Regions from separate parts of the uncultured Novosphingobium sp. genome, predicted to be linked through region 1. Evidence: riboswitches for the same ligand, from Rfam matches in the RefSeq annotation. Region 1 holds a riboswitch; each other region holds the start of a gene.
The links. A riboswitch is a leader RNA that binds a small molecule or an ion and turns the genes downstream of it on or off. The one in region 1 is predicted to bind cobalamin.

Region 1 (10,011 bases):
TCATGTCGACATCGTTGAAGGTGGTGAGCAGGGCGGCGGTTTCCTGCGCGCTCTTCAGCCGCTTGGCGACCGTCTGGCGCAGGCGTGTCATGCGCACGCGCTCTTCGCGGCGTTCGCCGCCCGTCGCGGCGGGAGCGGCGGCAGGAGCCGAGGTCGACGGCGCGGGCTGCGCGGTCTTGGCCTGCGCGGCGGCCAGCACGTCGTCCTTGGTGATACGGCCGTCCTTGCCGGTGCCCTTCACCTTGCTGGGGTCGATGCCATGTTCCAGCACCGCGCGGCGAACCGCCGGGGAGAGTACGGACGAACCACCGCTCGTGTCATCTGCCGCAGCCGGAGCCGCTGGGGTGGAGGCCGCTGTCGGTGTCGGTGCCGGGCTGGGAGATGGGGCAGGTGCCGCCGCCGCTGGCTTGGGAGCCGCTGCTGCGCCGCTGCCGTCTTCGATCGTCGCGATCAGCGCGCCGACGGTGACCGTGTCGCCTTCCTTGACGATATGCTGGCCCATCACGCCGGCCTGCGGCGCGGTGACGTCGATGGCCACCTTATCCGTTTCAAGGCTGGCGATCGCCTCGTCCGCGGCGACGGCATCGCCGGGTTGCTTCAGCCATTGGCCGATGGTGGCCTCGGACACGGACTCGCCGAGTGTGGGGACTTTGACTTCGCTGGACATCTTTTATCTCAAGCCTTCTGCTTGCGACGGATTTCGGACCGGACCGAGAGGCCCAGAGCGTCGGCGACGAGTGCCGCCTGTTCGGAGGCGTGGCGTTTGGCAAGGCCGGTCGCGGGGGAAGCTGAAGAGGCGCGCCCGGCATAACGGGGGCGGCCGATCTTCAGGCCAGCCTCTTCCATGGCGGCCTCGATGTGTTCCTCCACGAAGAACCAGCTGCCGTTGTTGCGCGGCTCTTCCTGGCACCACACCACGTCTTCCAATGCGGGCATGCGTGAGAGGCGGGCGGTCAGCGGCTCACCAGGGAACGGATAGATCTGCTCGACGCGGATGATCTGCACATCATCGATCTCGGCCGCGTCGCGCGCTTCCATCAGGTCATAGGCCACCTTGCCGGAGCAGAGCACGACCTTCTTGGTCGCGGCATCGGCAGGCGCCTTGGGATCCGAAAGGATGCGGCGGAAGTGGCTGCCTTCACCCACGAAGTCCGCTGCCGGCGACTTGGCCAGGGGATGGCGCAGCAGCGACTTGGGCGTCATGATGATCAGCGGCTTGCGGAACGAGCGGTGCATCTGCCGGCGCAGCACGTGGAAGTAGTTGGCCGGCGTGGTGATATTGCACACCTGCAGGTTGTCCTGCGCGCAGAGTTGCAGATAGCGCTCCAACCGGGCGGACGAGTGTTCCGGACCTTGGCCCTCATAACCGTGCGGCAGCAGCATGACGAGGCCATTGGCGCGCAGCCACTTGGCTTCGGCGGCGGCGACGTACTGGTCGATGATGATCTGCGCACCATTGGCGAAATCACCGAACTGCGCTTCCCACAGCACAAGCGTCTTGGGATCGGCGCTGGCGTAGCCGTATTCGAAGCCGAGAACGCCATATTCGCTGAGCGTGGAATCCAGCACTTCGAACCGGCCGTGCGGCAGCGTGGTGAGCGGCACGAACTTGCGCTCGCTGGTCTGGTCGACCCAGACGGCATGGCGCTGGCTGAAAGTGCCGCGTCCCGAATCCTGACCCGACAAGCGCACGCTGTAGCCTTCGGAAACGAGGCTGCCAAAAGCCAGTGCCTCAGCAGTCGCCCAGTCGAAGCCTTCGCCCGACTTAAACATCTCACGCTTGGCATCTAAAACGCGGCCCAGCGTCTTGTGGATCGTCAGGTCTTCGGGGACCGTGGTCAGAGTGCGGCCCAGGCTGTCGAACAGCTTGTTCTCGATGCCGGTATCAACGTTACGGCGCGCGGTTTCCGGGTCTGCAGGCTTGTTGAAGCCGCTCCATTGCCCCGCGAACCAGTCCGCCTGGTTGGCCTTGTAGCTCTTGGCCGCTTCGAACTGCTCCTCGAGATGCGAGGTGAATGCGCCCTCGGTCTCGGCCACGAAGCTATCGTCGATCACGCCTTCGCGCTTCAGGCGATCGGCATAGATTGCGCTGACGCCCGGATGCTGGCGGATCTGGGAATACATCAGCGGCTGCGTGAAGCTGGGCTCGTCGCCCTCGTTGTGGCCGAAGCGGCGGTAGCACCACATGTCGATCACGATATCGCGACCGAAGGTCTGGCGATAATCGATCGCCAGCTTGCACACGAACGTCACCGCCGCCGGATCGTCGCCGTTGACGTGCAGGATCGGCGCCTGGACGCCTTTCGCGACGTCCGAGGGGTAGGGCGACTTGCGCGCGAACTGCGGGCTGGTGGTGAAACCGATCTGGTTGTTGATGATGAAGTGGATGCACCCGCCGGTGTTGTATCCCTTCACGCCGGAAAGGCCGAAGCATTCCCATACGATGCCTTGCCCGGCAAATGCGGCGTCGCCGTGGATCAAGACCGGCAGCACCTTCTTGTGGCGCGCGCCCGGGCCGATATCATCGCCGATGTCGTCCTGCAGCACCTGGTAGGCGCGAACCTTACCCAGCACGATCGGATCGACCGTTTCCAGGTGGCTGGGATTGGCCATCAGGCTCATGTGAACCTTCACGCCATCGAAATCACGGTCGGTCGATGTGCCGAGGTGGTACTTTACGTCCCCAGAGCCGCCCACGTCTTCGGGGTTGGCCGAGCCGCCCGAGAATTCGTGGAAGATCACCTTGTAGGGCTTGGCCATCACGTTGGCGAGGACGTTCAGGCGGCCGCGGTGGGCCATGCCATAGACGATCTCGTTCACGCCCAGCTGGCCGCCGTACTTGATAACGGCTTCCAGCGCGGGGATCATGGACTCACCGCCGTCGAGCCCGAAGCGCTTGGTGCCGACGTACTTCTTGCCCAGGAACTTCTCATACTGCTCGCCGCGGATCACGGCTTGCAGGATCGCCTTCTTGCCTTCCGGCGTGAATTCGATCTCCTTGTCCACGCCTTCCATCCGGTCCTGAAGGAAGCGACGCTCCTCCACGTCCGAGATGTGCATGTATTCCAGGCCGACCTTGCCGCAGTAGTTCGTGCGCAGGATATCGACGACTTCGCGGACGGTGCCCCACTCCAGCCCCAGATAACCGCCCAGATAGACCTTGCGATCCAAGGCCGCGCCGGTGAAGCCGTAGAATTCCGGGGTGAGATCGGCGGGCAATTCGCGTTGGTTCAGGCCAAGCGGGTCCAGATCGGCGGCGAGATGCCCGCGCACGCGATAGGTGCGGATCAGCATCATCACGCGGATCGAATCGTTCGCCGCTTCCTCGATCCGCGCTTCGTCGACCGGCGTGCCGGCCTTCTTGACCGACTTTTCGATCTGCGTCTTCAGCGTGGTGGGATCGAGCGCCTGCGTCAGGTCGTCTTCGTAATCTCCACCGACGATCGGCCAGTTGCCGCGTTGCCAGCTGGGACCAGCCTGTGGCTCGTCAGGAAAGAAGTCGAACGTTTCGTTGCCCATGGCAAATGACCTTTTGCGCGCTGGAGGCGATCCCAGCGCATCTCACCAATCGATCGCGGTGCAACGGGTTCCCGGGGAGGAGGCCTGCTGTCCGCCGGTATCCCTCCTCGCCGATACATTCGGCGGGGAGGGATAGATTTAAGTCAGACGAGTTCCTTCAGCACTGCCTGAAGCGTCACGCCCAGTTCCGACGGCGACGGCGAGACGCGGATGCCGGCCTCTTCCATCGCTGCGATCTTGTCTTCCGCGCCGCCCTGGCCGCCCGAAACGATCGCGCCGGCGTGGCCCATGCGACGGCCCGGAGGTGCGGTGCGGCCTGCGATGAAGCCGGCCATCGGCTTCTTGCGGCCACGCTTGGCTTCGTCCTTCAGGAACTGCGCCGCTTCTTCTTCGGCCGAGCCGCCGATCTCGCCGATCATGATGATCGACTTGGTCTCGTCGTCGGCCAGGAACAGCTCCAGCACGTCGATGAAGTTGGTGCCGTTGACCGGATCACCACCGATCCCGACAGCCGTGGTCTGGCCGAGCCCGGCGTTGGTGGTCTGGAACACGGCTTCGTACGTCAGCGTGCCCGAACGCGAGACGACGCCGACCGAACCCTTGGAGAAGATGTTGCCCGGCATGATGCCGATCTTGCACTCGTTGGGCGTCAGCACGCCGGGGCAATTCGGGCCGATCAGACGCGACTTCGAGCCGGTCAGCGCGCGCTTCACCGGGATCATGTCGAGCACCGGGATGCCCTCGGTGATGCAGATGATCAGTTCCATCTGCGCGTCGATCGCCTCCAGGATGGCGTCGGCGGCACCGGCGGGCGGCACATAGACGCACGACGCAGTGGCGCCGGTCGCGGCCTTGGCTTCGTGGACCGAGTTGAACTGCGGCAGGCCGAGATGCTCGGTACCACCACGGCCCGGCGTTACGCCGCCGACCATCTTGGTGCCGTAAGCCAGCGCGGTTTCGGTATGGAAGCTGCCGGTCTTGCCGGTCATGCCCTGGGTGATGACCTTGGTGTTCTTATCTACGAGAATGGACATCGATTTATCTCCTGGGGAGGAAAGAGGTTAAACGAGAGAGCGACTTACGCCAGGCTCTCGTCGATGCCCTTGCAAGCCACGAGCAGTTCCTTGACCGCGTCGATCGAAACCTGGAGGCCGGCCTTCGCCTTCTCGTTCAGTTCGATCTCGATGATCTCCTCGACACCGCCGGCACCGATCTTCACCGGCACGCCGACGTAAAGACCGTCAACGCCGTACTGGCCTTCGACATAGGCGGCGCAGGGCAGGATGCGCTTCTGGTCCTTGAGATAGGCTTCGGCCATCGCGATGCCCGAAGCGGCCGGGGCGTAGAACGCCGAACCGGTCTTGAGCAGGCCGACGATTTCGCCGCCGCCGTTCGCGGTGCGCTTGACGATCTCGTCAATGCGCTCCTGCGAGGACTTGCCCATCTTGATGAGGTCGGGAACGGGGATGCCCTTGACGGTCGAGTACTCAACCACCGGCACCATGGTGTCACCGTGGCCGCCGAGCACGAAGCTGGTGACGTCACGCACGGAAACGCCGAATTCCCAGGCGAGGAACGTGGAGAAGCGCGCCGAGTCCAGCACGCCCGCCATGCCGACCACCTTGTTGTGCGGCAGGCCCGAGAATTCGCGCAGCGCCCATACCATCGCGTCGAGCGGGTTGGTAATGCAGATCACGAAAGCGTCGGGGCAGTTGGCCTTGATGCCTTCGCCCACGGCCTTCATCACCTTTAGGTTGATACCGAGCAAGTCATCGCGGCTCATGCCGGGCTTGCGCGGAACGCCCGCGGTGACGATCACGACATCGGCGCCGGCGATGGCGGCATAGTCGCTCGAACCGGTGATCTGGGCGTCGAAACCTTCGACCGGGCCACACTGCGACAAGTCGAGCGCCTTGCCCTGGGGAACGCCGTCCGCGATGTCGAACAGGACGATGTCGCCCAATTCCTTCTGCGCGGCGAGGTGCGCCAACGTGCCGCCGATATTGCCAGCGCCGATAAGGGCGATCTTCTTGCGAGCCATAGAGCCTGTCAGTCCTCTTCACACGAGCGGGGCAGCGGACGAAAGGACAGCCTGCTTTGCCCCGCTAGACGGCAGGCTCCGAGAAGTTCCGGGCGGGCCTAGGCCGATGAAAAGGGGATTGCAACCGCTTAAAGGCGAAAAGATGCACCAATCAGACGGGAAAGATGATAACGGTTATCAATAGCAATAATCGTACGCTGGTGATGATCAGCCGTTTCGGCGCCGAAGGTGAAGAGCCATTCGGCGATCGAATTGCGCGCAGATTGCCAGCCAATGATCGAAGGCCGCTTCATCTCCAGCGGCGATGGCCGTTCTTGCATAAGCGCCCGCCGTCTCCGCGGAGGCCAATCCGTGGCTGGCGAAGTGGCGCAGCGAGGCGATGAGCATCCCGTCGTCCAGCGTGGCGCGGGTGTTGTCGTTGGCGGCGCACAGCGGCACCGAACGGCAGCGCCATGTGTGCAAGGGCGATTTGCCGCGGGCACGTGCGGCGGCGAAGCGGATAGTCATGAGAAGTCGCGGCCCTATGTTTCTTGGTATGAGGCCAATCTAGCTGGGTCTCGTAAGCTATTCGTGACGGCCTATGGTTTCAGCGCCGTTGAGGATTGCGTTTGGCCGCAAACACCTTGCGGCTCATCGAACACTGGCACGTCAACTGGTCGGACTGGCGATCCAGGCGCCGCTGTTGCGGTATTCCTCGCGCACGTCATTGCCCCCGGGTAGATTGTCGCCGCGATAGAGGGTTTCGCCGCCGCGCTCTTTCAGTTCGGCTGTGTAGGCTGGCGGGGGCGGCGCAGCGGCCGTCGGGGCAAGGCCGCCGGGATTGGCGACCAGCCCGGCGGCCCGCGCGCGTTGCAGGCCTTCTTCGTAAGCCTTCTGGATCGCCAACGGATCGAGCGCCGCGCTCGCCGCCACGGCAGCAGCCGTGTCGTCATGACGGTGCGGCGCTGGCAGGGGTTCGCCGCCCAGATAGGCATAGCGGAAGGTGGCGGGTTGCCCGGCCGGTCCGTTGAAACTGTAGAAGCGGTGCGCCCCGATCGTCAGCAAGTAGTGCAGGCTGGGGGCCCAGTAGGGATGCACCGCGACCGTATGATAATGCGTCGCCAAGCCCGCTGGCGCATAGACATAGCCGGCGAGAGCCTGCCGGGCGACCATGGCGGCGCGTTCCCAGAACAGGCGGTTGGGCCGCCGCGCCATTGCACCGTCACAGGCGAAGGAGAACTGGCAGCCGGTCGATCGCTCTGATCCCTGGAAGACCACGCCGCACACGGTCTTGGGGTAGGCGGGATGCGCCACGCGGTTGAGCACGACTTGCGCCACGGCCCGCTGTCCGGCGTCCGGCTCGCTGGCCGCCTCGTAATAGATCGCCGCCGTCATGCATTGTTCGGCGCGGGTGCGATCGACGCCGCTGTTATCGATCCGCAGGGACCGGGCGACTGGGGCAGGCCCTCCGTCGAGCGACGGAGCGGCACCCGCATCGGAATGGATGCCTTCGCCAAATCCCGGCTCGCGGCTCTCGAACTGCAGGTAGTAAAAGGCCGATCCGGGAAAGCTGTCGCCCGCCCGCTCGAAGGGCATGGGCTCCACCGGAGCGGCGGCGGCATCGGCATTGCCGATAGAAAAGGCGTCCCAATCGTCCGCCCATCCACCGGGCGCGGCAAAGGCGGGCAGGGCGATCGCCCCCAGCACCACCAGTGCCAGCCGGGCACGCCTCTGGCCCGCGGCATACCAGCGGCCGGCGCGTGCCCACCCGATCCGCGCCACGAAATCGCGAGGGCGCTGCTCGTCAAGGCAGATCTGGGACAGCGACAATGTCATGAAATATCGATCAAGAGAATCTCGACCATGCGCATAGCGCCGCGCGAATGCGCGTGCAGCAAGGGTCTGGGCGGCGTCCCGATGCGGTACATCGCTTCGCGATAGGCTTAACCCGTTAACGAGTTCTCCCATCCAATCGCGAAGTTTGGCGCGGCACCGTGTCCTTCCTGCACTTGCGGGCCCTTCCCCGCGCGACTAGCAGCACGGCCACGTCAGGGGTCGTCCGGCTTGCCGGACCGAAGAGGGAATTTCGGTGTAAACCCGAAGCTGCTCCCGCAACTGTGACCGGAGAGCCTGCACTCACCGATGCCACTGGCGGCCATCGCGCCTCCGGGAAGGCGAGGGCAGGCCGTGACCCGGGAGCCAGGAGACCTGCCCGATTTGACGGTCGTTCCGCACCGGGCGGGAGTACCGGCTGCAGCGTGGACTTGCGCGCCCATGAGGGATGCGCGCGGGCCCTCTTGCCATGAACGGCATGTCGTTCAAGGTGGGAGGTTTATCCATGAAGTACCTGTTTTTGCTGTCATCTGCGCTGGCTTTCTCCGTCCCGGCCATGGCCCAGGAGGCCGGAGAGGTCACCGTTGCCGATCGCGTCCGTGACACCCTGATCGCCGTTGTCGGCACCGGCAGCGCCGCGCGTGTGGACTTGAGCGGGCAGCCGATCAGCGTCATCGGTCGCGAAGAAATCGATGCGGTCCAGGGGCCGGACATCACCCGGGTGCTGGAGCGCCTTCCCGGTCTCACCATCGCGCGTGCTGGCGGCATCGGTTCGCAAACCAGCCTGTTCGTGCGCGGCGCCAACTCGCAGCAGTTGCTCGTCATGGTCGATGGTATCCGCGTGGCTGACGTCGCAGCCCCGAGCGGCGGCTACGATTTCGGTAACTTGACGACGGGTGGACTTGGCAAGATCGAATTGCTGCGCGGGTCCAACTCAGTCATCTGGGGATCGGACGCGATCGGCGGCGTCCTCGCCCTGACCTCGCGCGACGTAAACGGTCTGGAAGCCCGCGCCGAATATGGTGCGCGCGATTCCTTTGACGGGCAGGTGACCGGTGGCGTCACCGGCAATGGCTATGGCGTCACCCTGAACGGCGGATACTTGCGCACCGACGGCATCAGCCAGGCGGCCAGTGGCACCGAGCGTGACGGGTTCCGCCAATGGCGCGCGGGCGGGCGCGCGCATGTGGATATCGCCCCCGGCCTGACCGCCAACATCGTCGGCCGCTACACGCACGGCAAGCTCGACATCGATGGGTTCGACTTCAATCCGCCCTTCGGCCTGATCGATACGCCCGATTATCAGAAGACCCGCGAGATCGGTGGTCGCGCGGGTCTGGCGTGGACCTCCGAGGCGCTGGACCTGAACGCCGGCTACCAGATATCCGACACCCGCCGCCGCTACTTCGGGCCGAGCTACTTCGGTGATACCGCCAATACCCAAGGCCAGACGCGCCGCGCAGAGTTGTTCGGGGCCTGGCGCATCATGCAGGATATCCGCCTCGATTTCGGTGCCGATCACGAATGGTCGCGCATCGACACCTCCGGGGGTCGTAACAAAGCCGGCATTTCCAGCGGCCACGCGCTGCTGGGCTGGTACGGCGATCGCGCGACGCTGGCGGGCGGCGTGCGCTACGACGATCATTCACGCTTCGGCGGACAGTGGACGTTCGGTGCGAACGGCAGCTTTATCGTCGTCGATCAGTGGCGTGTGCGGGCTTCCTACGGTGAAGGCTTCAAAGTGCCGACGCTCTATCAGCTGTTCTCCGAATACGGCAATCCGTTGGTCAATCCTGAGCGCAGCCGCAACTACGACGCCGGGATCGAGTATGGCGATCGCAACGGCCCCCTGCATTTCGCGCTCACGGGTTTCCGGCGTGACAGCCGCAACCTGATCGACTTCGCGTTCTGCCCGGATGGGAACGTGCTCTGCAACGACGGGCGTTTTGGCTATTACCAGAACATCGGCCGGGCCCGCGCCACCGGGTTCGAATTGGAACTGGGCGCGCAAGTCAGCGAGCGGATGCGTGCCCAGGCGGCTTACACATACGTCAAGGCCACCAATCGCACCGCCGGTGATTTCAACGAGGGCACCGACCTTGCACGCCGTCCCCGTCACGCGCTGACGATGTCGGCGGACTGGACCAGCCCGCTTGCCGGTCTGGTGCTGGGCGGTGATCTGCGCATGGTCAGCGGCAGCTACAGCAGCGCGGGCAATTTCTCCGCGTTAAAAGGCTATGCCACCGGCACCGTGCGCGCCAGCTTGCCGATCAACGAGCATCTGGATTTGTTCGGTCGGATCGAAAACCTGACGGACGAGAAATACGAGGTCGTCAGCGGCTACGGCGTCGCCGGGCGTTCGGGCTTCGTGGGCGTTCGCGCGCGACTTTGATCCCGGAGCGGGGCCGCCGTTAAACCACTTTCCTACACGGACACCGCCGCGTTACCTCCGGAATGGTCGTCGCGACGAGGGAAGTGGACATGGCGGATGAGTTCAAGGGCAACCCGGTGCCGCTGCGTGATGCGGACTATGCGCGCGCGGCCCGGGATCTTGGCTGCTCGGTGGCGGCCTTGCGCGCCGTCGCTTCGGTGGAAAGTGCGGGTGGCGGATTTCTGCCTGACGGTCGGCCCAAGATCCT
Region 2 (10,011 bases), on a different contig from region 1:
AGCGCCGTCAGCAATCCGGTTCGCTCTGCCGCGCCGTGATCGCCTTGTCCGAATACGTGGAGGCCATCGCCGAACTGGCTTTCCTTCACATCGCACACGAACCGGTCAATGCGGGTGATTGCCTCCACCAGCGACGTGGCGTTATCGAGGCCCAGCTCCGCCTCAAGGCCCAGGGACGCCGCCTCTTCGCGGATCGCGCCTTGCAGCCGATCGCGGCGCGCGGGATCGAGGCCGCTGGCGTTTGAGAATTCGTCCAGCAACGCCTCGATCCGCTCCAACCCCGCGCCGTGGTGAGTGGGGGAGAGCGGGGGCGGGGCGTGGCCGATGGTGACGGCGGCGATCCGGCGCTTGGCCTGCGCCGCCTCGCCCGGATCGTTGACGATGAACGGATAGATCACCGGCAGTCCGCGCGTCAGAGCTTCCGGCCAGCACGCGTCGGACAGGGCGACCGCTTTGCCGGGCAACCACTCCAGCGTGCCGTGCGCGCCGAGGTGGACCAGCGCGTCGATGCCGAGCGAGCGCAGCCACAAGTAGAACGCGACATAGGCGTGGCGCGGGCAGCGTGTGACATCGTGATAGCTATCCGTGCGGTCCGCGCTCATGCCCCGCTCGGGCTGCAGCGCGATCAGGGCGTTTCCGCATCGGGTAGCCGCGAAATGAAACGCGCCGTTCTGGACGGCAGGGTCGGTGTCCGGATCGCCCCAATGCTCGGCCAGCGACTGTCGCAAGGCGGCGGGCAATGTGGCGAGGGCAGCGCGGTATTCGGCGAGGGGCCAAGTGAGGCGCTCTTGCTGAAGCTTGTCTTCCAGCGCTTCTGCGGGGGCCGTGCGATATCCGGCCTGGGCCAGATCGGCGAGGATCGCTCCCGTCGAGGCGAGGGCGTCCAGACCGACGGCGTGCGCCATCTGCCACTCACGGCCGGGATACGTGGATAGCACCATCGCCAGCCGCCGCTCCGCCACCGGCTTGGCCGCTAGCGAGACCCAGCCGGAGATGCGGGCGACGATCGCGGCGATACGGTCCGGGTCGGCACCGTGGCGATCCTGCGCGAAGCCCAAGTCCGGGTCACGCTCACCGCTCTGTTTGAAGCTGGCCACGCCTGCAAATATTCGCCCGTCGATCTCGGGCAGCACGACATGCATCGCCAGATCGGGCGGAGAAAGGCCGCGATGGGCACCGGCCCAGGCAGCCTGCGATCCGGTCGCCAGCGCGACCTGGAACACGGGCACGTCCGCTGCGTCGAGGGGGGTATGGCCATCCTCGTCCCGCGCGGAAAAGGCCGTCGCGTTGATGATCGCGGACGGCTGCAGAGCCGCCACCCATCGCCCGATCGCGGCGCGTGCGTGTGGTTCCTTCAACGAGGTGGCGTAAAGCGAAAGAGTGGAAAAGCCGGCTTGCTCCAACTGCTCGTGCAATTGGGTGAACGGAGCCAAGTCGTCTGCGGTGAGGTACGAACGGTAGAACACGATCAGCACTAGCGGGCGATCGCTCGGCCGCACGAAGCGGTTGGGATCGCAGAGGCTCGATGCCGGGTGCCATCCCCCAGCTGGCGGCAAGGCTTGCGCGCTCCCGGCGATGGACACCGCGATTCCCGCCCGCTGCGCCAGCAGGCCCAGCGCGCTACGTGCCGCCTCTGCGCCTCCTGCCTGGCAATGCTCCTGCAATTCGCGAACGACTGAGACCGGCACGGTGGAGGCCGAATCCAGGCGATCGTCCGGCCGCCCGTCGCCGGTCAGCACGGCCAGCGCGATCCCCTTGGCGCGCGCCAGCGCCTCGACTTGGGCGAGGCCGTAGCTCCAGTAAGCCGCGCCGCCGATCAGCCGGATCAGGATCGCCCGGGCACCGGCCAGGGTACGCTCTATATACGTATCGACCGACAAGGGATGCGCCAACGCCGACAGGTTGGCGAGGCGCAGCGTCGGGAAGGCGGGGTCCAGCAGCCGCGCCTCATGCCAACCTTGCGCGAACGCGCCAAGGTCGCTGTCCGAGAAGGACAGGACCGCCAAGTCCGCGGGCGCTTGCCCCAGATCCTGCGGGATGGCGGTTTCCTCCATCCCGTGCACTTCGCGGAAGATGACGTGCATCGCCTGGGGCTTCAGCCCGCCAGAGCTTCTCGGATCGCGATGGGATCGACATGCGCCCGCTCGGCGATGGCGACCAGCGTCGTCTCGCGGCGCTCGCCCGGCTTCCAGGCGCGATCGTATTGATGCCGCACGCGTGATCCCACCGCCTGGATCAACAGGCGCATCGGCTTGCCCGTCACCGCGACATAGCCCTTCACCCGCAGAACATGCTGTTCGCGCGCGAGGGCTTCGATGCGCACGACCAGATCGTCGGGATCGGCGATCTCACCAAGCGTCACCACGGTGCTGTCGAAATCGTCATGCTCATGATCGTCCTCGCCATCATGGTGAGAAGGCCGCGCGGCCACATCGTTCTCCGCCGCCGCTTCCAGCCCCAGGATGACGCGAGGGTCGACCACGCCGTCGGTCAGTTCCACCACCGGCACCACGCGGGGCGATTCGGCGGCGATGATCGCGCGCGCGGCGGCTATGCCTTGCGGCCCTGCCAGGTCCGCCTTGGTCAGCAACACCATGTCGGCGCAGGCCAGCTGGTCCTCGAACACTTCGGACAGCGGCGTTTCATGATCGATGCTGGGATCGGCCTGGCGCTGTGCGTCCACCGCCGCCAGATCGGGCGCGAAGCGGCCCGCCGCCACGGCCTCGGCATCGGCAAGGGCGAGCACGCCGTCCACCGTGATGCGGCTGCGGATCGCAGGCCATTCGAACGCTTTTAACAGCGGCTTGGGCAAGGCCAGGCCGCTCGTCTCGATCAGGATGTGATCGGGGCGCGGCTCCAGCGTCAGCAGCCGCTCTACCGTGGGGATGAAATCATCGGCGACGGTGCAGCAGATGCAGCCGTTCGCCAGCTCCACGATGTTCTCCGCCGGGCAATCGGGGATCGCGCAGCTTTGCAGGATGTCGCCATCGACGCCCAGCGTGCCGAATTCGTTCACCACCACTGCCAGCCGCCGCCCGCCGGCGTTGCGGATCAGGTGGCTGATCAGCGTCGTCTTGCCCGCCCCTAGAAAGCCGGTGACGATGGTGACAGGCACCTTGGACAGATCGGACATGCGCTTTTCCCTTCCGTGCCGCACAGGGCGGCGAGCCAACAAAAGGTGACGGGGAGGGGCTCTGGACGAGCACGCGCCAGACGCAGGCGCCGTTGCGCCCACGCAGATGCGCAGCACCCGTGCAGCCCCAGCCGCACCGCTTTCGTCGCTCAGACGGAAAGAATAAACCGTGCCGAGACCATCCCCTGGACCAAGGCAAGAGCGACCGGAGCGCCGGCAGGTCTCCTGGCTCGCGGGTCACAGCTTGATGCACGGCCTTCCCAGATCGCGCGGTCGCGCGGTCCAGTGGCTGCCTCCGGTCAAAGGAGGCGAGTGCATCGCGCTATCCGCTCACAGTTGCAGGGACAGCCGCGGAATGGGAGGAGCAAATCCTCCGCACCGCATTCCCGATTAAGCCCGTTGCCGGGCACCGGCGCGATCTATGTCGAAGAATGGACGACAGCCCACCCTTCGGCTGCGCGCTCTAGCCCAAGGCGATCGCGCGGGGAAGGTGTGATCTGTTCGTTGAAAAATTTGGTCGGGACGAGAGGATTCGAACCTCCGACCCCCACACCCCCAGTGTGATGCGCTACCAGGCTGCGCTACGTCCCGACCGGAGGCGCGCCTATAGGCAAGGCTTTGCAGGAGTGCAAGCGTCTCGCGACTGGCGGTGGAACGAAAGCGGGCGCGCGTTGCCAGTGCCTTGGGATGCTGCTAACCGCGCGCGCTGATCTTGCCGTAATGCGGCGGCCCGGCATCCTTTGCCGGTCACGCGTTCGGGCCACAGTACAAGAAGGCGTTTCGCAGCCCATGCACACTTCCATCCTCTCGCTCCTTGCCGCTGGCGCCGGAGCCGGCGCCACTCCCCCGGCTTGGCTTAGCTATCTGCCGTTCGTGGCGATGGGCCTGATCTTCTGGTTCCTGATCATGCGCCCGCAGATGAAGCAGCAGAAAGAGCAGCGCTCCAAGCTGGAGGCGATCAAGAAGGGCGATGAAGTGCTGACCGGCGGGGGCCTGATCGGCCGCGTCATCAGCGTGGACGAGAATTACGTGAATGTGGAAATCGCGCAGGGCGTCCGGGTGAAGGCGGTCAAGTCCACCATCGCCGACGTCATCCCGCCCGCCGGCTCCAAGCCCGCGAACGACTGAGCGAAGGCGCGCCACCGATGCTCGATTTCCCGAAATGGAAGAAGGCCTGGTACTGGTTCATCGCGGGTGTCGCGATGCTGGCCTCGCTGCCGTCGATCTTTGCGATTTCCGGGCTGAACTGGCCCGCCTCGCTGCCCAGCCCGCGTGTTCACCTGGGTCTTGACCTTGCCGGTGGCAGCCACATCCTGCTTGAAGCCGATAAGCGCCAGGTGGCGCAGCAGCGGCTTGAGACGATGGAAGAACAGGTCCGCACCAAGCTGAAAGCGGCTGAGCCTGCGATCGAGGTCGGCGATATTTCCAGCCAGGGCGGCCGCTTGTCGTTCATGGTGAAGAACCCCGGCCAGGTGGACAGCGCGCGTGAAGCGATCCAGCCGCTCACCACCGGCGCGGGTCTTACCGGCCAGCGTGACTGGGACATCCAGGTGGTGGACGGCTCGCGCTTCGTGCTGACGCCGACCCAGCAGGGGATCGACCAGGCCGTCACCAACGCCATGGATACCGCGGTCGAAGTGGTCCGCAAGCGCATCGACGCGCTCGGCACGCGCGAGCCGACGATCCTGCGCTCGGGCGATCAGCGCATCGTCGTCCAGGTTCCGGGGTTGCAGGATCCCAACCAGCTCAAGCAGCTGCTGGGCCAGACCGCCAAGTTGGAATTCAAGCTGGTCGATGTCACCGCCCAGCCGGACGATATCGCCAAGGGCATCGCGCCCGCCGGGTCAGAGATTCTGCCTTATGCCGACCCCAAGGAGGGCCGCGGTTCGCCCGGGCTCGCCGTGCGTCGTCTTGGCGGCATCAAGGGCGATCAGCTGACCGACGCGCGACAGGCGTTCGATCCCAAGAGCAATGCGCCCGTCGTCTCGATCACGTTCAACACGGCCGGCGGCGCGAAGTTCGCGCAGCTGACCACTGAGAACGTCAACAAGCCGTTCGCCATCGTCCTCGATGACAAGATCCTGTCCGCTCCCAACATCAACGAGCCGATCCTGGGCGGTAGCGCCCAGATTTCCGGTAGCTTCAGCGTGCAGGAAGCCACCCAGCTCGCCATCGCCTTGCGGTCCGGCGCTTTGCCGGTCGATCTCAAGGTGGTCGAGGAGCGGACCGTCGGGCCGGACCTTGGCGCCGATTCGATCCACAAGGGCGCGATCGCCATGGCGGTCGGCACAGGCCTGCTGATGATCTTCATGGTGCTGACCTATGGGCGTTTCGGCGTCTACACCTGCGTTGCGCTGATCATTAACGTGCTGATGATCCTGGGCGTCATGGCGGTTTTCGGAACGACCCTGACTCTGCCGGGCATCGCCGGTTTCGTGCTGACGATCGGTGCGGCGGTGGATGCCAACGTGCTGATCAACGAACGTATCCGCGAGGAACGGGCGAGGGGGCGGCGTGTCGTCGCCTCGGTGGAGCATGGCTACAAGGAGGCGAGCCGCGCCATCTTCGATGCCAACATCACCAACTCGATCGCTGCCGTCATGATGTTCGCCTTCGGCAGTGGGCCGGTACGCGGCTTCGCGGTGGTGCTGATGATCGGCATCGTCACTTCGGTGTTCACCGCAGTCACGTTAACGCGGATGTGGGTGGCCGGATGGCTGCATCGCGCTCGCCCCAACGACCTCGTGCTTTGAGGGAATGACCTCGTGAAACTGCTCAAGCTCATCCCTGACAACACCAACATCCACTTCCTGAAGTGGACGTGGCCGTTCTTCATCACCAACCTGCTGGCGATGGCGGCGTCGATCGTGCTGTTGTTTACCCACGGCCTTAACCTGGGCGTGGACTTCATCGGCGGCCAGATGATCCGCGTCACCTTCGAACGCAGCGCCGCCGCTCCGGTATCGGAGCTTCGCGAAAGCGTCGGCGCGCTCGGCTTCGGTGAACCGACGATTCAGACCTTCGGCAAGCCCAACGAAGTGACCGTTCGCATGCGCCTGCCCGATGGCTCCGAGGGCCATCCGGAGCTAGCCGAGGCGATGGCGCAGAAGATCATCGGCACGATCCGCCAGAACCACGCGGACGCCCGGATCGACGGCGTGGACTCGGTCTCCGGCAAGGTTTCCGGCGAGTTGTTCCGCACCGGCATGCTGGCGCTCGGCCTCGCGATGCTGGGCATCACGATCTACATCTGGGTACGGTTCGAATGGCAATTCGCCGTCGGCGCCTTGTTCGCCCTGGTGCAGGACATCCTGCTGACCATTGGCATGTTCGCCCTGACCCAGATGGAGTTCGACCTGAACATCGTCGCCGCGCTGCTGACGCTGCTGGGCTACTCGCTGAACGACAAGATCGTCGTCTATGACCGCATTCGCGAGAATTTGAAGAAGTTCCGCAAGATGCCGTTGCCAGAGCTGCTCGATTTGTCAGTGAACGAGACGCTGTCACGCACGATCGTCACCTCTACCTCGGTGCTGATCACGCTGTTCGCGTTGCTGCTGCTGGGTCCGGAGGTTATCTTCGGCTTCACCGCCGCAATCGCGCTGGGTATCTTCATCGGTACCTACAGCTCGATCTTCATGTCTGCGCCGTTCCTGATCTGGCTGCGGGTCAATTCCGATAGCTTCGTCTCGACCGAGACCTCCCTTGACCGGCAGGAGCGCCTTGCTCGAGAGCGGGGGGCCTGACATTCAGAACCCTCCGTCGTTGCCGCTTCGGTGGGAACGACGAGCGGGACTGAAGCGGAATCTAGCGTGCTTCCTTCTCGAGAATGTCGTTCCAGAACGCCACAAGGTTCTGCGCATTCTCACCCCAGCTGAACTTGGCGACGTTCGCGGCCACCTCTGATTGGCTCGGCGGATCGTTGAGGATATCCGTCACTGCCGCGGCGATGGCCGCAGGCTCTCGCGCGACGATCCGGCCGGCGGAACGATCCGGCACGATCTCCCGCGCGCCGCCGATATCCGGCACGACGATCGGCGTGCCGCAGGCCAGGGCCTCTACCCAGACATTGGCCAAGCCTTCGCTGGCGGAAGGCAGTACCAGCGCATCGGCGGCGCAAAGCAGCGAGGGCAAGGTATCGTGGCCGACCTGGCCCAGGAAATGCACCCGATCTTCCAGGCCCAGCGTTCGCGCAAGCGCCCGCAAGGCTGCCTCATCCTCCCCCGCACCGGCCAGCGCAAGTCGAACGCCCGGTAGCGAACGTAGCGCTTCCATCGCCAGGCGCTGCCCCTTGCGGGGGATCAGGGCCCCGGGCGTCACCAGCAGAGGGCCATCCTCAGGTACATTCACGCCGGGGAGCGCTGACACCAAGGCTCTTGCCGCCTTGCGTTCAACGGGATGGAACCGCTCGCGATCGAGGCCGGTGTAATGCACCGCGATCCGATCCTGCGGCATGCCAAGCGCCACCATATCGTCACGCAAGGCGCGGCTGACGGCCAGCATCCCGGCGGACTGGTGCGCCGCGGACAGCATTTGTGAGACGGCTTTGGGCCTGCTGCCCCAATAGTGAATGTCGGCGCCACGCGCCTTGATCGTCAAAGGCAAGCCGAGAGCGCGCGCGACGATCGCCGCGGCCGGTCCATCCGGGACAAAGAACTGCGCATCCATCAGATCGAACGGCTGCTCGGCATGAAGTTGTCGCGCGAGGGGCAGGACGGCCTCGGCGATGCGAGCGGGATTGCTGTCGCCGCCGATCTTGGGAAACAGAGTGAAGCGTGGGTAATGAACGTTGAGGCCCACCACATCGCTGCGCCGTGGAATCGATCGCCAGCGGGCGTAGGGTTGCTTCAGCGAAAGCGGCCAGGGCGGCATTCCGATCGGGCTGACCATGGTGAGGTCAACGTCGCCCCGGGCGACGATCGCGCGCATCTGGTTGCCCACGAAAATCCCGAAGCCCGGCCGCACCGGATTGGGAAACAGCGTCGCGATGGAGAGGACGCGCATCGCCTAAAGCTTGCGCACCAGCATCTCGGCGACCGCGATCCAGATGGGCTCAGACACATCGACCTGCTTTTGCCCACCGCCGGGCGGAAGCAGGGAGACGCGATTATCGGCGTGGCCGATCAGCCGACCGAACGCGAAACGCCCGCCAGGCAGGGGTGCCAGGACATCCCGGTTGAGGATCGCGGCGGCGTTGTCCAGCGGCCATTCCCGCAGCCACACTTGATCGCCGCTCCGATAATCACCCGCCGCATCCTCGATCGCCAAGACCCGTAGCGCGCCATCCCCAGCGATCGCAGTGGGCAGTACGGCGTCGGTTTGCCGGTGCGGGGCGTCGACGCCCTTGGCGGTGAGGACTGCCGTGATCGTCGGCTCTTCGGCGCTCTCGCTCCGCAGCAGAACCTCAGGTTCAACCTGAAGTGCGGCGGCTATCCGGTTCATCCAGATCAATGACAGATTGCGCATGCCGGTTTCAAGCCGGCCGATCGTCTGCGCGGTCGTGGGAGGATCACAGGCCGCCGCTACTTGCGCGAGGGTCCAACCTTTTTGCGCGCGGATGTCACGGATGCGGTTGATCATGTCGCAAAGTCCTCCAGCCATCGACGATAGGCCAAGCGCGCTCTTCACCATCGCAAAGGCTCTGGCAAGGGGACGCGGTCGGCAGTTTCCCTGGTCAGCGAAACGCCGGTATCTAGCCTTCGACCAGCGCCGCCAATTCCAACCAGCGCTCCTCCGCCGCATCCTTTTCGGAACGGGCCTTGGCGATCGCGTCGCTCAGGCTGGCGAACTTGGCGGGATCGCGCGTGTAGAGTGCCGGGTCCGCCATCGCCGCCTCATCGCGGGCGATCGCCGCGTCCAGATCCTCGATCCGCTGGGGCAGCAGTTCGTAGTCCCGCTGGTCCTTGTACGACAATTTGGTGCGGGCGGGCGGGGGCGGTGCGGGTATTGCGGCCGTCTCCTCCTTCGCGCGCGTCGCCTTGCCGGCCGTGGTTCGCTGGCGGCGTTTCGCTTCCCAGTCGGCATAGCCGCCCGCGATGACGTCGATATGCCCGGAGCCATCCAGGCCCAGCGTAACGGTCACCGTCCGATCCAGAAAGTCGCGGTCGTGGCTGACGATCAGCACAGTGCCGTCGTAATCCGCGATCACTTCCTGCAAGAGGTCGAGCGTTTCGAGATCAAGGTCGTTCGTCGGCTCGTCCAGCACCAGGAGGTTGGATACCTGAGCGAACTCGCGCGCCAACAGCAGGCGTGATCGTTCACCGCCCGAAAGCGTACCGACTTTCGCCTCGACCATGTTGGGATCGAACAGGAAATCCTTGAGATATCCTTGGATATGCTTGCGCACGCCGCGCACGTCGATCCAGTCGCCACCCTCTGCCACCACTTCGCGGATGGTCTTTTCGGGGGCCATGCGGCTGCGCTGCTGATCGATCACCGTGGCCTGCAGCGTGTTGGCGAGCGTGACGGAACCCTCGTCCGGCGCCAATTCGCCCGTCAGGATCTTGAGCAGGGTGGTCTTCCCCGAACCATTGGCGCCGACCAGCCCGATCCGGTCGCGGCGCTGCACGCGCAAGTTGAAGTCCTTGATGATCGCGCGCGGCGTGCCATCGGCAGTATCAAACCACTTGGTGACATGCTCGGCCACGATCACCGACTTGGTCTTGGTGTCGTCGGAGGCGATGGCGAGCTTGGCGGCGCCCTGTGGGCCCATCATCTGCGCTCGGGCTGCACGCATCTCCCACAGCTTGGCAAGCCGTCCCTGGTTTCGCTTGCGCCGGGCGGTGACACCGCGTTCCAGCCAGTGCGCTTCGATCTTGAGCTTGGCGTCCATCTTTTCCGCCGCGCGGGTCTCTTCGGCATAGACCTGCTCTTCCCAG
Region 3 (10,011 bases), on a different contig from region 1:
CAGCACCATCGCGTAGGACGGGTCGGCCAGCATCCGTTTCACTTCGTCCCAGGCTTCACGCGCCACGGCGATGTCGCGGCTGCGGTCCTGCGTGTCCCAGGTGAAACCCTCCCCCATAGGCTTGAACTCGATCAGATCGGGGAAGCGATCGAACACGGCCTTCTCGCCTGTGGACATCGCGCCCTTCACGAACTGTACCACCCCCACTTTCATGCCATGGCCCAGCGCGCGCACCACCATGCCCAGCGCCGCAGAAGTCTTGCCCTTGCCGGTGCCGGTGTGGACGATCACCAGCCCCTTCTCCACCGTCTTGGCGGCGACCTTGCGGGCCTGAGCCACCTGGACTTTCGCCATCTTGGCCTTGTGTTCATCGTCGGTGCGAGGGGTCTTCATCGGTAATCTCCGGGCGGGTTGGCGGCATCGTTCGCAGGTGAGGCGGGCGCTGGCAATCCCACCCGATGCGCCATCAATTTGCTTGACGCTATCGGCCAGTCGCCCTCTAAGCAGCCGTGCAAGGCGTCCCGAAAGGCTTCACCGCCCGAGGGACATGGGAATGAGGTGGGCGTTCGCGCCTGAAGCCTCAGCCGCCCCCGCGACTGTAAGCGGATAGCGAGAGGCGCATGGTGAACCCCGGTTCGCCAGCCACTGGAGCCCAAAGCTCCGGGAAGGTGCGCCCCAAGCGATGACCCGCAAGCCAGGAGACCGGCCCTGCATTCGCGCCATTCCGGCGCATCGGTGCCACTCAAGGCCGTCGGTGGGACGGCAGGAGAAACGTGTTATGCATATCGAACCGGGCCTTGTGCCCCCGGGCAAAATGATGCTCGGCTACATCACGGCCGCAGCCGCCGGGTCTTACGCGCTGAAGCAGGTGGCGGACACCGCGCGGCAGAGCGGAGCCGCCTCCGTCGCGCTGCGCAGCCTGATCGCCACCGTGCTGGTGTTCTGCTTCTTCCAGGTCCTGCCGCACCATCCGGTGGGCGTATCCGAAGTCCACCTGATCCTGGGCTCGACCCTGTTCCTCACGCTCGGCCTGGCGCCCAGCGCCGTCGGCCTCGCCATGGGGCTGCTGATCCAGGGCCTGTTCTTCTCTCCGATCGATCTGGCGCAATACGGCATGAACGTGACCACGCTGCTGGTGCCGCTGTTCGGCCTGGCCGCGCTGGCCCGCAAGATCATAGCGCCGCGCACACCCTACGTGGCGCTCGGCTATGGCCAGGCGCTGGCGCTTTCCACCACGTATCAGGCCGGCATCGTCGGCTGGGTCGCGTTCTGGGTCTGCTGGGGCCAGGGCTTCGCCTCAGCCAACATGGCATCGCTGGCCACATTCGGCGGCGCTTACATGCTCGTCATCGTGGTGGAGCCCGTGATCGATCTTGCCGTCTTGGCGACCGCCAAGGCCCTTAGCGGCCTGAAGGGCAGCGGACTGGTGGAACGACGCCTTTACGAAACCGCCTGATCCCAAGCCACCACCTGTGGCTTGTTACAGATAACCAATGATTCGAGACGGCCTGACCGCCCGATCGAACATATATGATCGCGCCGGTGCCTTGAGAGAGGCTTAAAAGGGAACGCGGTGACGATGGCGTGCCCATCCAATCCGAGGCTGTCCCTGCAACTGTAAGCGGTGAGTGCGATGCGCATCGCTTCCCTCGGCTATCGAGGGAAGCAGCCACTGGGCCGGACGTTCGCGTCTGTCATGGCCTGGGAAGGCCGTGCGTCAAACGATGACCCGTGAGCCAGGAGACCTGCCGGTGCTTGGTCGCTCTTGCTTGGGCCCAGGGGATGGTCCGGGCACGGTGAACTCCGTCTGAGCGGCGAACGAACGGCCAAGCCGCAGCGATGGGTTTTCCCTCGGTCGTCTCGCACGTCCGTCTCCCGTTGCTGTAACGGTTCGCGGGCGTTGCCCGCCGCCAGGCACAACCGTTCGTAACTTGCAGCCAAATGCCGTGCCCTGGAAGGGCTCGAGCATACTTGAAACGGGGCCTCAGTTACGATGAACAAGTACCTCCTCTCCTCCGGAGTCTGCCTGCTGTCCGCTGCCTTCGCCGGTACCGCGCAAGCTGACGAGTCCTCCGATGTTACAGCCGACATCCTGGTGATCGGCCGGTCGGACCTGGGCATGAAGGTGGCAACCGAAACCGGCAGCCGCCTGGGCCTGACCCCGCTGGAACTGCCCGCCAGCATCGCCACCGTCGATGGTGACACGATCCGCGCCCGGGGCGATCTGACCGTTGCCGAAGCCGTGTCACGCGCGCCGGGCGTCACCACGATCGGCAATCCCGGCAATGGCAACACCGCCTTGTCGGTGCGCGGCTTCACCGGGCAGAGCTCTGTCCTGCAGTTGGTGGATGGCGTCCGCCTGTTCCCCACCGCCGGCACCATCACCTTTCCCACCGATCCGTGGAACGTGGAGCGGATCGAAGTGCTGAGCGGACCATCCTCGGTGCTCTATGGCCAAGGTGCGCTGGGCGGGGCGATCAACGTCGTCACCAAGAAGCCCAGCGACCGGCGCGAACTGGACCTGGAAGCCAGTTACGGCTCTCAAAACACGATGCACTTTGCGGCCGGAGCGGGCGGCCCGCTGGGGCAAGTGCTGAGCTACCGCGCGGACGCCAGCTACCGCCGTTCGGATGGCTGGGTCGATCGTGGCCGGAGTGAAAGCTTGTCCCTTGGCGGCGCGCTGCGCTTTGTGCCTTCGGATCGCTTCAGCCTGACCCTGCGCGGCGATTATGGTGACAACAAGCCGATGCAATACTTCGGGACGCCGCTGATCGACGGCCGCCTGGACCCGCGCACCAAGCGCCGCAACTACAACGTCCGCGATGCGCAGATGCATTATCGCGACGATCGCCTGACGCTAACGGCACAATGGGCGATCAGCGACGCGGTTTCCTTCACCAACACCGCGTATCGGCTGAGCAGCAAACGCCGCTGGTACAATCTTGAGAACTACTGCTGGATCGGCGCCACGGGAGAATGCCCCAGTGGCAACGGTTCCGGCACCCCCGGCCAGATCCGTCGCTTCGACAACCTGGGCATCGTCCATGATAACAAGCAGTTGGGCGATCAGGCCAACCTTACCATCCGCTCGCAACTGGGCAGCGGGCTGGCCAACGATCTGGTGCTGGGCTTCGATGTCAACGCGATCAAGCTGACCTATTGGAACAACTTCGCGTTTGCGGATCAGTCGGACGAAGTCGACCCCTTCCGCTTCGATCCCGGCACGTTCGACGGCAAGGCCAACCGCATCCCCCGCTATCTGACACGCACCAGCGAATGGAGCGTCTTTGCCGAAGACCGGTTGAAGATCGGCCAGCAAATCTCGCTCATCGGCGGCTTCCGCTATGAAGAAGACCGGGTGAAGCGGCGCAACTTCATCTATGACGCGGGCGGCAACATCACCGGGCAAGTCAACGCCTTCCCCAATGGCGCGCGGCAGCGCAAGTTCGAAAACTTCACCTGGCGGGTGGGCGCCGTCTATCAGCCGACACCGAACCTGTCGTTCTACGGCCAATACTCCACCGGCGTCGATCCGCTGGGGACGTTGACCACTTTCACTACCAACGCCACGCAGTTCAGCTTCACCAATGCCAAGGGCGATCAGGTGGAAGCGGGCATCAAGGCCAGCTTCCTGGACGGCAAAGGCTCTGCCACGCTGGCAGCCTATCGCATCGTCAAGAAAGGGCTCGTGGCGCAGCGCACGCCGACCAGCCCGATCGAGCAGATCGGCCAGCAATCCTCCAAGGGCATAGAGGCCGCCCTCGCCTTCTCGCTTCCCGGCGGCTTTGCGCTGGATGCGAACGGCACGATCTTGAAGGCGCGCTTTGACGACTATATCACGGGCGGTAAGGACTTTGCGGGCAATACGCCGTCCGACGTGCCGGAGACGGCCGCAAACCTCTGGCTAACCTGGCAAGGCCTGGGCGGGCTGCGCGCACAAGCCGGACTTCGCTATGTCGGCCGGCGCTTTTCGGATAACGGCAACCGGTTCCGCGTGCCCAGTTACGCCGTGGTCGACGCCGGGCTGTCCTATGCCTTCACGCCCGATCTGGCGGTCGACTTGCGGGTCTACAACCTCCTCGACAAGGACTACGCGGCCACCACGTATTCGGATCAGCAATGGCTGCTGGGTCGCCCACGCTCCGTCGATGTGGCGCTCAGAGCCCAGATCTGATGAAGACGGCGCCCGGGCTGCTGCATAAAGGCAAGCGATGGCTCTATCTGGTCCATCGCTGGATCGGCATTGCCACATGCCTGCTGCTGGCGATGTGGTTCGTTTCGGGCGCGGTCATGATGTACGTGCCGTTCCCCTCACTTACCGAGGAGGAACAGCTGGCAGGGTTGCGGCCGGTCGACTGGGCCAATGTCCATGGCCCTGCTTCGCCCGATACTTGGCTGCAACAGGGCCCCGACGGGCCGCTGTGGCTGGGCGAACAAACGCGATCGGCCACGCAAGGGCTGCCCCTCCCCCCCACCGATGCCGGCGCAGCCAGGCGCGAGGCGGCGGCTTTCGGGCACGCAAACGTCCGGTCGGCCAGTCTGATAGAGCGGGATCAGTGGACCGTCGCGGGCAGCTACGATCGCTATCGCCCCTTGTGGAAGGTCACACTCGATCGGCCCGACGGGCTCGTCCTCTATGTGAGTGGCAAAACCGGCAGCGTGGTGCTCGACACCCATAGGACAGAGCGCTTCTGGAACTGGCTGGGCGCGGTCCCGCACTGGATTTACCTGACGGTGCTGCGACAGGACCAGCCCCTGTGGCGGCAGGTCATCCTGTGGACTTCGGGCGCGGGTATCGTCGGCGTGGTCAGCGGCATGTGGATCGGCGTGCTACGCGTCCGCCTGCGCCGCCGCCGCTACAAGGGCGGCCGCGTCTCACCGTATCGGGGCTGGCAGTGGTGGCACCACGTCTTCGGGCTCCTCGGTGGTACGGCCATGACGCTATGGATCGTCAGCGGGTGGCTTTCGGTCGATCCCAACCGATGGTTCGCCGACAAAGGTCCGGGCGACGCCGCCCTCGCCCGCTACACCGCCCAAGGTTCTGCCCCACCGATCGACTGGCGCGCGATCGGCCAGCGTCCAGAGGCCGACACCGTCAAACGCGCGCGCTTGATCTGGACGGACGGCATGCCGCTGCTGGTCCTGGCGCGGACGAGTGGGACGGCGTCGGTCCTGAACGCGCGAACGCTGGAAACGATAGCACTCGATCCCGCCCATCTCGTGCAGGCGGCGCGCCGAATATTGCCTCACGCCGGCGTCATCCGCACGGAATGGCTGACACAGCCCGACACCTATTGGTACAAAGCCAAAGGCACGGTGGAACTGCCGGTCCTGCGCATCCGCTTCGACGATCCGGCGCAAACATGGATCACGATCAGTCCCCGAACCGGCGAGATACTGGAGACGCAAAGCGCACGTCGCCGATTATACCGCTGGCTGTTCGACGGCATTCACCGGTGGGACTTTAACGGCCTGATCACCCGCCGCCCCTTGTGGGACGCCTGGATGGCCTTGTGGCTGGCAATGGGCACGATCGGCGCGATCAGCGGCATCGTCATCGGGGTCCGGCGCCTGCGGAAGTAGGGCCAGGCGTCCAACATTATAATACAGCGCGAAGCATTTGCAGAACGCGGCCTGCTTATCCTCGTCCGCCTCCGGCACGGCGGATATTCATGGAACGATTGGGTCTACTCTATACAAAAAAGCAGGTCCGAAACTCAGGATCATTCCCGAGTTTCAGACCTACCTTCATCAGATCAATTATATGTCAGAACTTGATCGAGGCACTGCCACCAAAGGTGCGGGGCGCTCCATAAACGGCAGTCGCATACCCGAAGGCCTGGAACTGAGCCTGCCGCGCGGTGATGTAGTTTTTGTCAAACAGGTTCCGGACCCAGAATTGAGCACTGATCGGCGATCCTGCAACGTTCTCCCAATTCAAAGAGGCGCTGGCGGTGAAGTAACTATTGATTTCATTGTATTGAGGGCCAAAGCTGGCGTTGTAACCCACGAACAGATTGTTTTGCTTGATCTTGCTCGAGTAATATCCAGAAATAGTCGTTGTGATCTTACCGGAGCTCGGATCAATCGGCAATTCGTACGTGGCGGCCACGTTGAATTGATGCTTCGGCGTCTGCGCCGGCACCGCGCCGCTCAAGTCGCTCCTGGGAACGAGTGTTGCGCCAGTCAGGCCATCCGCGTTGCCGCCAAGACCCGGAATGATGAAGCTCTTGAACTCGGAATGGATGTAATTGTAGCTGCCGTCGAAGGTCAGACCTTGAACGGGTGAGTACCGCATCTCAAAGTCCGCGCCATAGACCTCTTGCTTGGCGGCATTGATAACGCCGAAGCCGGAGAACTGATCGTCATAATTAACATTGACGAAGATCTGCTTGTTGCTGGTTTTGCCACGATACAACGCCACGTTGGTACGAAGTGGACGCCCACCGAGCGACCAGTCCGCCTTTACGCCGGCCTCGATCATCGTGGTCTTCTCAGGCTCGTAGAAGGGAACTTCGCGGATTGTAAAGTTGGCGCCCCCAGCAAGATAGCCATGGCTGATCTTGGCGTAACCCAGAACGCGCGAGCTGAACTTGTTGGAAAGCGCGACGGTCCAGCTTGGAGCACGGAAGCTCTTGCTACGTCGGCCGACGCAAGCATTCAGATCCCGGTCCGTGTAAGCCAGGAACGCGGCGGTGTTGCACGGCGTCCGCGCATCGGGTCGGAAAAATTTGCCGAACCGCGGCAGCACACCGTCCGCCTGAGCGACCGTACCTTCTGACTTCACGTGATCCCAGTTGTAACGGACACCGCCCGAAATATTCAGGGTATCGGTAATGTCGAACTCAGAGTTGAAATAAGCTGCCTTCGATGTGAACTGCTTCTTCTCAAAGTTCAGCGCATTGCTCACCAATGGTGCGTTGAAGAACGTCAGATAGATGCTCTGCGCCACGGTGGCATTTTGGCCCTGCCTTTTGTCGTTCAGGAGGAAATATCCACCCAAGCTCGTCCGCAGGCGCCCATCGAGGGCTTTGTGCCGCAGCGTGATGTCGTCGGTCCACTGCGAGGTCTTCACGTCGTTCAGGACATTCACCAGAGCGAAGGACGTGCCGGAGCTCTCTTCCGATGTTTCCGTTTTGTCATGGCGATAGCCCAGAACGTTGCGGATGGAAAAGGCATCGGAAAGCTCGATCGTAGCACGATGCTCCAGCCCGAACAGCTTCGCCTTGCCGTAAAGGTCCTTCGCCACGCCTGAAGGATCGGCACCAACGAAGATGGATTTGCGCGAGCCCGTTAGCGCACCCAAGTTGGCAAGATTGATACCCTGGCCGGCATTCGGCCGGAATGCGACGGGGATGAACGCGGTGGGGGATTCATCGCGCTGGAAATAGTCCAGGATCAGCGCCGTTTCGATCGGTCCGCTGTTGAGCGACATCGTTCCGCGCAGCGAGTAACGGTTCTCGTCCGAGAAATCCTTTGGGGCACCACCCGCCGCGATCCGGTTCTTCACGTATCCATCACGCTTGATGTAGTTTCCGGCAAAACGAAAAGCTAAAACGTCGTTGACGGGCAAGTTGATCATGCCCTCGAAATCACGGCGATTGTAGTTACCGTAGCCCGCCTTCGCGAAGGCCTCGACCTTGTCGGTTGGAAGATTGGTACGGACCGTGATCGTACCACCCGTCGTATTGGTGCCGAACTGCGTACCCTGCGGCCCCTTGAGCACTTCAACGGTGCTTATATCGTAGAACTGCGTCGTGATACCGACCGCTGACATCAACGGCACGTCATTCAGATAAAGAGCGACGCCGCCATCAATGCCCAGCTCGGTTGCCGTGCCGCGGATGGCGAATACCGGGACGCCACCGGTCGCGTTGTTCGAAATCGTCAGGCCGGGAGTAATCGTCTGAAGATCCTGAACGGTAAGGATCGCACGGTCTTGAATTTCCTTGCCGCCGAATGCAGCCACGGTGATCGGAAGCGACTGCGCGGCTTCACCTGTCTTGCGGGCGGTGACGATGATGTCGCCAAAACCTGTGCCATCGGCCGGCTGCTGATCCTCCGCCGCGATTACCGGGCTCGCCATCAGGGCCACGGCCGTAGCGAAAACAGAAGCGCCGATTACGCGGCACGATGAAACTTTCATGTAATTCCTCCCAAGTCAGGCAACTACCAGAGCCCGCTTTCGCAGCGCTCATATCGGCAAGTTCAGCCGGACTGCATGGGATTTCGCCCGTCTGCAAAAGCAATCAGACATAGGATTGAAAGTGTAGTTGGTGGCAGTCCCGATAGATTTTATGACACCTGTTGCCCAATTCACACGGCACTGACTCAACGAATGATCGTTTGGTCTGACGCTTATCAGAATAACCTGCGCTCCCCTTCGGGGGCTCTACGCACCCGCAGTCGAGAATTGGCGGATACTAGGGAAGGCGGTGCCGACTACACCTTTCACACCAATTGGCGGCTCGCGAAGCGGGACATCAACTGCATCGCTGCGATGCTGTCCGCATGCAAAACGGCAAGAGTTTGAAACGGATGGATCAGCCCATCCATCCGCAGCGCCTCGACCGTGTTGCCGGCCTCCAACAACTTTTGCGCGTAAAGCTCGCCCTCGTCCCGCAGCGGATCATACTGCGCGGTGATGATCAACGCAGGGGGCAATCCACTCAAGTCTTTGGCGCGCAAGGGGCTGAGATATTGTTGGTCACGATCGGCGTCATCGGCGTACTGATCCCAGAACCATTGCATCAGTTCGCGTGTAAGTAACTTGCCCTGAGCGTTTTCGATATACGAAGGGCGATCGAAATCGTGATCGCAGATAGGGTAAAGCAAGACTTGGCATGACAAGGCCGGCCCACCCTCATCGCGGGCTTTCAAAGCCACAGCTGCGGCAAGATTGCCGCCAGCGCTGTCGCCCATCACGCCCATTCGCGCGGCATCGAAACCCAGTACCTGAGCGTGGTCAGCCACCCACTCGGTCACATCATAGCAATCCTCGAGCGCCGCCGGATATCGATGATCGGGAGCAAGCCGATAGTCCACCGACACGACGGCGCACCCGGCTTCGTGGGCAATGAAGTGTGATCGAAACTCGTCGCCATCCAACGAACCACGCACCCAACCGCCACCATGCATGCTGATGAGCACGGGATGCGGCTGCTCTGTCTTTGGTCGATAGATGCGGATCGGGATCAAATGGCCATCCCTTCCCCTGACCTTGCGGACCTCTACCGAAACAGGGTTGGAAAGCGGCGGAATGTTGACCGGGGCTGCACGCATTTCTGCCGCTAGCTCTACAGGTGGACGCGAGAAGTCGGTCGGCGGCAGGGCATTCACCCGGTCGAGGATGGCCTGAAAATCCGGGTTCACAGCCATACGGTCATCCTCTTATGTCTTGATGCGCCCGGTCGATAGACGCCGGCTGCGCAGTAATCGGTGCTAGCTCAATCCACATCGATAGTTGCTGGATCCACACCGACGGCCGCCGCCTGGCGCTTCGCCCAGTCCGCTTTCAACATGAACGTAGGATCGGCACGGACAAGGGCCTCGGTCTGCGCCATCAAAACCTCTTCCGATTCGTCCAGATCGAGCGGTTCGGCGCAGGGCTGCGCGATATACCAGGGAGAACCGGCATAGAGTTCAAGCCGATTATCCTCAGGATCGTAGCAATAGATGCTCCAGGCGTTGCCGTGATTCATCGTGCGATCGACGCGGACACCTTCAGTTTTGAAGATCTCATTGAAAGTCTGAAGGTCTTTCAAAGACGACAATCGGAAGGAAAGCTGGTTGATCAGGCCGACGCCCATGGCATCGTCACGACCCTCTACGAGCACCAACTGATGATGCTCCAGAGGACTACGGCTGAGAAAGACGATCCGCCCACCGCGTTGCGTCGGTCCCTGATCGGTGACGACCATGCCCAGCACGCGCTGATAGAATGCGACCATGGCATCAAGATCGCGGACATAGAGGCCAACATGGCGAAATTGCGCGTCGGGCGGTGAGATC

Region 2: another riboswitch for cobalamin. It lies ahead of cobW (cobalamin biosynthesis protein CobW); the one in region 1 lies ahead of ACHWRX_RS03210 (TonB-dependent receptor plug domain-containing protein).
Region 3: another riboswitch for cobalamin. It lies ahead of ACHWRX_RS15200 (TonB-dependent receptor); the one in region 1 lies ahead of ACHWRX_RS03210 (TonB-dependent receptor plug domain-containing protein).

What each region holds. Positions count from the first base shown of each region.
Region 1 covers NZ_CAXYKL010000051.1:199-10,209, reverse strand. The annotation lists gene odhB (2-oxoglutarate dehydrogenase complex dihydrolipoyllysine-residue succinyltransferase) at 1-667, opposite strand, end outside; gene ACHWRX_RS03235 (2-oxoglutarate dehydrogenase E1 component) at 676-3,519, opposite strand; gene sucD (succinate--CoA ligase subunit alpha) at 3,663-4,553, opposite strand; gene mdh (malate dehydrogenase) at 4,598-5,560, opposite strand; gene ACHWRX_RS03220 (hypothetical protein) at 5,768-6,067, opposite strand; gene ACHWRX_RS03215 (cell wall hydrolase) at 6,209-7,375, opposite strand; cobalamin riboswitch at 7,575-7,770, shown strand; gene ACHWRX_RS03210 (TonB-dependent receptor plug domain-containing protein) at 7,878-9,764, shown strand; partial or broken gene ACHWRX_RS03205 (N-acetylmuramidase domain-containing protein) at 9,854-10,011, shown strand, end outside.
Region 2 covers NZ_CAXYKL010000032.1:1,195-11,205, reverse strand. The annotation lists gene cobN (cobaltochelatase subunit CobN) at 1-2,084, opposite strand, end outside; gene cobW (cobalamin biosynthesis protein CobW) at 2,096-3,133, opposite strand; cobalamin riboswitch at 3,331-3,562, opposite strand; tRNA gene ACHWRX_RS02060 (tRNA-Pro) at 3,648-3,724, opposite strand; gene yajC (preprotein translocase subunit YajC) at 3,923-4,261, shown strand; gene secD (protein translocase subunit SecD) at 4,279-5,886, shown strand; gene secF (protein translocase subunit SecF) at 5,899-6,879, shown strand; gene ACHWRX_RS02040 (glycosyltransferase) at 6,941-8,137, opposite strand; gene ACHWRX_RS02035 (helix-turn-helix domain-containing protein) at 8,141-8,713, opposite strand; gene ACHWRX_RS02030 (ABC-F family ATP-binding cassette domain-containing protein) at 8,826-10,011, opposite strand, start outside.
Region 3 covers NZ_CAXYKL010000272.1:15,656-25,666, reverse strand. The annotation lists gene cobO (cob(I)yrinic acid a,c-diamide adenosyltransferase) at 1-393, opposite strand, end outside; cobalamin riboswitch at 498-726, shown strand; gene ACHWRX_RS15205 (energy-coupling factor ABC transporter permease) at 779-1,456, shown strand; cobalamin riboswitch at 1,524-1,768, shown strand; gene ACHWRX_RS15200 (TonB-dependent receptor) at 1,994-4,174, shown strand; gene ACHWRX_RS15195 (hypothetical protein) at 4,174-5,583, shown strand; gene ACHWRX_RS15190 (TonB-dependent receptor) at 5,768-8,146, opposite strand; gene ACHWRX_RS15185 (alpha/beta hydrolase) at 8,452-9,378, opposite strand; gene ACHWRX_RS15180 (VOC family protein) at 9,447-10,011, opposite strand, start outside.